Regions from separate parts of the Pantoea folii genome, predicted to be linked through region 2. Evidence: predicted binding sites of a transcription regulator. Region 2 holds the regulator's gene; the other holds the start of a gene.
What was found. The regulator LexA, encoded in region 2, represses DNA repair genes until DNA is damaged. The targets are predictions, from matches to a motif close to TNCTGTATGTACATACAGNA.

Region 1 (3,419 bases), on a different contig from region 2:
CAGAAACACCGGTTACGCTGATCAAAGATTTTCGTCAGGGGGGATATGTCACGCTGGAGGGCTATATCGCTAAAAAGATCAAAGGCGACACTTATCAGTTCCGTGACAGCTCTGGCACGGTCAACATCGATGCCCCGGTGAGCACTTTCAAAGGTAAAACCTACAGTGCAGAAGATAAAGTGCGCGTGAGTGGCAAAGTCTACGGTAAGGGCGAAAGCGCGCATCTGAAAGTTTCACGCATCGACGAACCTTAACCATGCATTTCAGGGCCTCCGCTTAAGTTTCAGCAGGGGGCCGAATGTTTTCACCTTACACCAGCGTCAATTTTCAAACGCTAAGCGTTAACTTCATCGTTCCCTGCCCTAAGCAACTTTGCGGCATCTAATGCAAACGCTTTTACCTGCAGGTCTGATGACTCCGTAGCGATACGTTCAAGTTCAATGATGATACTGACCCTGCTGAGCGGCACACCTTTTGCCGCCAGCTCGACTACAGCCGATCCGATGGCACATCCAATCATTCCTGCGCGGTGAGAATTTATATCTTTCATATCATGTAAAGGCAACGCCGGTTTGGTTTAAGTACAAAGTTAGTCGGAAAATATGAACTTTCAAATCATCCTAACGTCATAACTTATATGGAGATTATCCCATGTAACGAATTTCGCCCGCCGATGCGGGCCTTTTTTTGCCCGATGAAGTTCAAACGGGGGAAGAATTCGACACGTTCAAAGCACTTACTACATGCGTCACCAGCCCCACAACGGTCACATCCTCAAGCAAATCATCCTCTAAAAGCAGTCCGTCTTCCGTCAGGATCCGGTTGGGGTGAAACATCGTCACACCCCATTCCAGCATCCCCGCCACCTTCAGAAGCACGGTGCTGCCGTTACCAGGCTGCCTGAGTACATTCACAATGCAGCTTCGCCCTCTTAACTCGACCAGATACCGGCTTACCGCGCAGATCAGGTCGGAACACCGTATCGCAGCTGGCATAGAATGAGATCACATCCACCAGGGCAAACATTAACGGCCCATCGTCTTAATCGAGTGCCGGACCACGCCGAAGATTTCAAACTGATCGGCATCGGGGATCGGGATAATGGCGTGCGCGGCGTTCATCGGTTTCAGGTGCAGGAAAGGTCTTGTCATCAGCTGCTTGACCGTAAACTCGCCGGAGATGGCGGCCACGATGATATCCCCATGCTCAGCAGTGACGGAGCTGTCCACCACCAGCATGTCGCCATCGTTGATGCCGCCTTCAATCATCGAATCTCCGCTGACCCGGATGAAGTAGGTTGAGCTGGGATGACTGACCAGTAGATTATTAAGGTCCAGCCGCTGTTCGACATAGTCCTGAGCCGGCGAAGGAAAGCCACACGGAACTCTGGCAATGAAAAGCGGTAACTCAAGAATGGCGCGGATTTCCGCAGGTCTGAAAAACTCCATGATGATAGCCCTGATAAATACTGTATATATAAACAGTAATCGTAATCAGCACAATCGATCAAGTCGGGGATGAAGACTTTTTCCAAACGCGTTGTTGGCAAAGGGGATTTAATCTGAGGTGGACATGGCATTTCAGTTTGACCGGGCCGGTTGCCATAAGCACAGTAGTTTTAAATTTGAGCATTATTCAGGCCGACATAAACCAGAGATAATTAGCAGCAATCTCTTGCCGCTTCGGTTAACTCTCTGAAATTTTGTTTATAAGTCGTTAATTCAAATAACTTATTGTAAATTACTGGAATTTTATCGCTTTTGTTAACACATCCTACCATTCATTAATTAATGGTCTAAGTTATGTGGGTCAGTCGTTGACTGGCAGCACAGCACACAGGATGCGTTTCATACGAGAGAGACATTCCTTAGCCACTGCTTTTTGCCCGCCCTGAGCGGGCTTTTTTTAGCTTAACCTCTCACCTGCACCGCGCGGTTGAAAACCGGCAGCTCGTTTGAGTGGCGTTTAGCTGTGGGGCTGCCCGTCAATTTCCGCACCCTGTAAAAAAAACCCTGACTTCGCTATACGGCTACGCTTTTGGTCTGTGAAGACCTGCACTACGCTTAATGAGCAAAATGCCTGTGCGGTAACGCTGGGATACATGCTGCGTGCTCAGTAGGTGAATTATCAGCACGGCAGTGTCGGTGATTTCAGCGATGACCAACTGGCCAGCAGCCCGATGTCGTGTCTTGCTGAATGCCGCTCGTTTACCTGAGGTGATTTATGGATGTTTCACCAGGATTCGTTGTTGTACTGAATATCGTGGCCATTACAGTGTTAGCGATAGGTTTACCGATATATCTGAACGGGTTTTAAAGCGCTAAGCCCGGCGCTTTGCTGGCCATAACACGACATTAGTATCCATCGCCAGGCTGCCGATGCCACTGAGCGGTTGGTGTTGAATACGGGCGGGTTTTTCATCGTTTCAAATTCTCGTGGTCATACAGACAGGAGATTGAACATGCGATACCTGATCATACCGGCCGTCACCACTTTACTGGTTCTGGTGATTGTGTTTCTGGTACAAACCCAGTGGGGACCCACGCCCTGGTGACTCGACGCATCAGAGCGGGCAAATAAAAAGAAAACTAAGTAGTCAGCACTCTGCATGAACCGGACTCACGTCTGGTTCATGCTTTTTTTTGCTGGCGATGCCCCCCTACCGAGAGTAATCAGGATAATTGCTCAGCACCCGTTGGGATTGAACACCTTGAGAGATTACTCATCACCCAACAGCCATACCTGAAAGTTATCTGGTGCATCCCGATCTACTTTTACTAAATACCTGCGACTTATTTCATGTAGCCGAAAGCAGAACCTGAAACAGGTTAAAGCACTCGGTTTGCGTCTACAGGAGAAATACCTACCGCATGTAGGCCGTCCCAGGCGGGCATTTCAAATGGCAATGCCTCGTTTCCATACGACTTCCTTTGCCAGGGGGGGGAGGTAGGTCGTACAGGTGTTGTCATTATTCTGCCGGGGGTTCGAGGCGATCACTGATGACATTGTACCCCTGCTCGTTAAAATCATCAGGGTGAACGGGCAGACTTCGGCTTGGCTTGAACCATCCTCCCCCTTCACCATCGGCGAAGTACCAGACTTCAGGTTGAGTCTCGCCCTTCTGGACCCAATAAAAACCCTGTTCCATTTGTTCACTCCCAACGAAATTAATGTTCGTCCAGTCTCAGAAAAAACAGACAATATGTTTCGTCTGCGAATAGGTGAATGATTCATGAATGAAGCACGGGAAGATGGGGTGTTGGAAAGCGACATCAGATCAGAAGTGCCAGTCACCGCGCAATTCGGTGCGCAACAGGTTTTTGACCTTTGAGATTTCATATTTGCCCCTTGTCAGAGGGGGAATGGCCCAGGCATAGCACCGGGGAAGAGATTAAAGCATGCGCTAAAAGGACGTAAAA
Region 2 (3,419 bases):
TCATAATCCTCCACATCATCCTGAGTGAGATGCGATGATCTCCTGATAAATCAGGTAATCACCCACACAACGCGCTACTCAATTGCGCCGTTTGAGATAATTATAGTAGCCAGATAGGATTACGCAAAAAAATACAGAATAATCTGTAGGTTACGCTTCGCTTATTCAAACAGTGAACCAGCTGTCGTGTCGCCAGTGGCGTCGCCACATCCACCAGAGCGTCAAGCCACGCAAGGCAAGAAACACCGTCACCGCCAGCCATAAGCCGTGATTACCGAGCCACGGGAGTGTCAGTAAGGCAAGCCCATAACCCACTGCCGCCATCATCATGCTGTTGCGCATTTCGCGCCCGCGCGTGGCGCCGATAAACATACCGTCCAGCAGATAACACCAGACACCGATCAGCGGCAGAATCACCTGCCAGCCAAGATAGCGATCGGCCATCTCTCGCAGTGGCTCAAGCGAGGTGAGCAACGCCACAATTTGGGGGCCGGTTATCGCATAGATGGCTGCGAACGCCAGGGCAACGATACCAGCCTGACGGCAGGCAGCATGCCAAATCAGTAATAAGCGACTGCGATCTCGCGCCCCCACCGCTTCACCGGAGCAGGCCTCCACGGCATAGGCAAAACCATCCAGCGCATAGGCCGTAAACGTCAGGAACATCAGCAGTACGGCATTCACCGCAACAACATCTGGCCCTAAACGCGCGCCCAGCAAGGTGAGTGACGCGAAACAGATTTGCACCATCAGCGAACGCAGCATGATGTCGCGGTTGAGCCGGAACAGGCGTGCCGCATCACCACGCCAGCTCTGTTTTAGCTGGTTGAAAGAAATGCCGCGCAACTTAAGCACACGTACCACCATCCATAACCCCACACCCAGCGTGACGTACTCTGCCACCGCCGTTGCCGCCGCCGCACCTGCAACGCCCCAGTGAAGCTTCAGCACAAACAGGAGATCGAGCAGGATATTCACCAGGTTACCGACAATGAGCAGCACCATCGGCGCTCGCGCATATTGCACGCCAAGCAACCAGCCCAAAATCACCAGATTGGCTAAGGTCGCCGGTGCGCTAAGCCAGCGAATGTTGATAAAAATTTGTGCCTGGTGCTGCACTTCCGGGCTGCCGCCCATTAATGAGGCTGCGATCAAACTAAAGGGCGCGCGCAGTAATAAAAACAGCACGCCCGCCACCAGGGCGATCAGCAGAGGTTGCGTCAACGCCCGCGCTAAGGCGGTTTTATCGTTCGCGCCAAACGCCTGCGCAGTCAAACCCGTGGTGCTCATGCGCAGGAACAACAGCAACATAAAGATGAAACTGGTCGCCGTTGCACCTACCGCCACGCCACCGAGGTAAATGGGGCTATCGAGATGGCCAATCACTGCCGTATCGACGACACCGAGCAGCGGAACGGTAATATTGGAGAGAATCATCGGCAGCGCCAGCCGCCACAATGCTTTATCTGAGGAGGAAAACAGCCGCATTCGCCCGTTCCATTGTTGCGCTGGTCAATAGGACCATTAACCGACAATCAGCCTGAGGAGGAAAATCAATGTATCAGACTGCGGTCAGCACAGCGACCAACCGCAGCGGGGGAATTCAATGAGAGATTAAAGCCATTCGCCGTTACGTACGATGCCCACAGCCAAACCTTCAACGGTCAGAGCCTGCTCACGGGTATCGACCACAATCGGCTGGAATTCGGTGTTTTCTGGCAGCAAATGCACAATGGCACCCTGCTTTTTCCAGCGTTTGACGGTCACTTCATCATCAATGCGCGCCACCACAACCTGACCATTACGGACTTCCTGGGTTTTATGCACTGCAAGCAAGTCGCCGTCCATAATCCCGATGTCTTTCATCGACATACCACTCACCCGCAGCAGAAAATCGGCGGTAGGTTTAAACAGATTGGCATCAACCTGATAGTGCGCTTCGATGTGCTCTTGCGCCAGCAGCGGCTCACCGGCGGCCACGCGACCGATCAGCGGCAACCCTTCGGAGACTTCTTCTTCCATTAGCAGGCGGATGCCGCGAGATGCACCGGATACAATCTCGATGACGCCTTTACGCGCCAGTGCTTTCAGGTGTTCTTCCGCAGCATTGGGCGAGCGAAAACCCAGTTGCGCAGCAATTTCCGCACGCGTTGGCGGCATGCCGGTCTGGTTAATGTGGTCGCGAATCAGATCATAGACCTGTTGCTGCCTGGTGGTTAACGCTTTCATCCCGCCCCCTGGTTGTTTATACAGTCGCTGTGAGTATATACAGGTATTGGCGAAATGAAAACCAAAACAGAGGGAAAAATCAGCGGTTTGAAGATTCTGGAATACCTATCGCAAATGCGACCAGAGCAGTGCGATCCAGACAAACAGAGCCAGTAAGATAGCCAGCAACACCGCCGCTGAGCCCATATCTTTTGCTCGTCCGGCTAAAGGATGACGCTCTTGCCCAATGCGGTCCACCACCGCTTCAATGGCGCTATTCAGGATTTCAACGATGATCACCAGCACCACGGAGCCAATCATCAGCACACGGGAAATCGCATCAACATCCAGCCAGCAAGCCACCACAATCGCCACCAGTGCAGCAATGGCTTCCTGACGAAATGCGGCTTCATGTTTCCAGGCGGCGCGCAAGCCCTGCCAGGAATAACCGGCTGCATTCACTATTCTTTGAATACCGGTGACGTTATTTGCCATGCTTTGGAACCCTTGATGTGATTTGGCGTCAATATGTGGGCTATCTGAGGTCGTGTAAGCCACAGATCTTCGTTGCACTTTCTGGTATGCTTGCCGCGCTTTGCTAACAAGAGGCTTTAAGTTGTCTATGTCAGGTTGGCGTAAACTTTATTACAAACTATTGAATTTACCACTCTCTTTTTTGGTAAAGAGTAAGGTCATTCCGACCGATCCTGTCTCAGAACACGGGATCGATCCGACTCGTCCAGTGATGTATGTTTTGCCTTATGATTCAAAGGCTGACCTGCTCACTCTTCGGGCACAGTGCCTGAAACATGATCTGCCCGATCCGCTGGCTCCGCTGGAGATCGACGGCACGCTACTGCCGCGTCACGTGTTTATTCATGATGGCCCACGCGTATTCCCCTATTTCGTTGCCAATCCTGAGTCGGTGAAGCTATTCCACGACTATCTCGATTTGCACCGCAGTAACCCTGATCTCGACGTACAGATGTTACCAGTTGCGGTGATGTTTGGTCGTGCGCCGGGACGCGAAATCCAGGGAGAAGATACGCCACATCTGCGCATCCTTAATGGTGTAGAGAAATTCTTCGCCATTTTGTGGCACGGACGTGACAGCTTTGTGCGCTTCTCGCCGACCGTTTCCCTGCGCCAGATGGCGACGGAGCACGGTACGGATAAGTCGATTGCCCAGAAGCTGGCACGCGTGGCTCGCA

Region 1: umuD (translesion error-prone DNA polymerase V autoproteolytic subunit) is a predicted target of LexA. The motif match lies at 1,467-1,486, and genes of this name have one in related genera.

Annotation. Positions count from the first base shown of each region.
Region 1 covers NZ_JBWXON010000001.1:474,696-478,114, forward strand. Annotated here, with positions in the region: gene AC1MDE_RS02340 (YgiW/YdeI family stress tolerance OB fold protein) at 1-254, shown strand, start outside; gene AC1MDE_RS02345 (hypothetical protein) at 702-857, opposite strand; gene umuD (translesion error-prone DNA polymerase V autoproteolytic subunit) at 1,026-1,448, opposite strand; gene AC1MDE_RS02355 (hypothetical protein) at 2,969-3,148, opposite strand.
Region 2 covers NZ_JBWXON010000008.1:156,942-160,360, forward strand. Annotated here, with positions in the region: gene AC1MDE_RS11730 (CsbD family protein) at 1-1, opposite strand, end outside; gene dinF (MATE family efflux transporter DinF) at 166-1,488, opposite strand; gene lexA (transcriptional repressor LexA) at 1,615-2,229, opposite strand; gene AC1MDE_RS11745 (diacylglycerol kinase) at 2,335-2,703, opposite strand; gene plsB (glycerol-3-phosphate 1-O-acyltransferase PlsB) at 2,831-3,419, shown strand, end outside.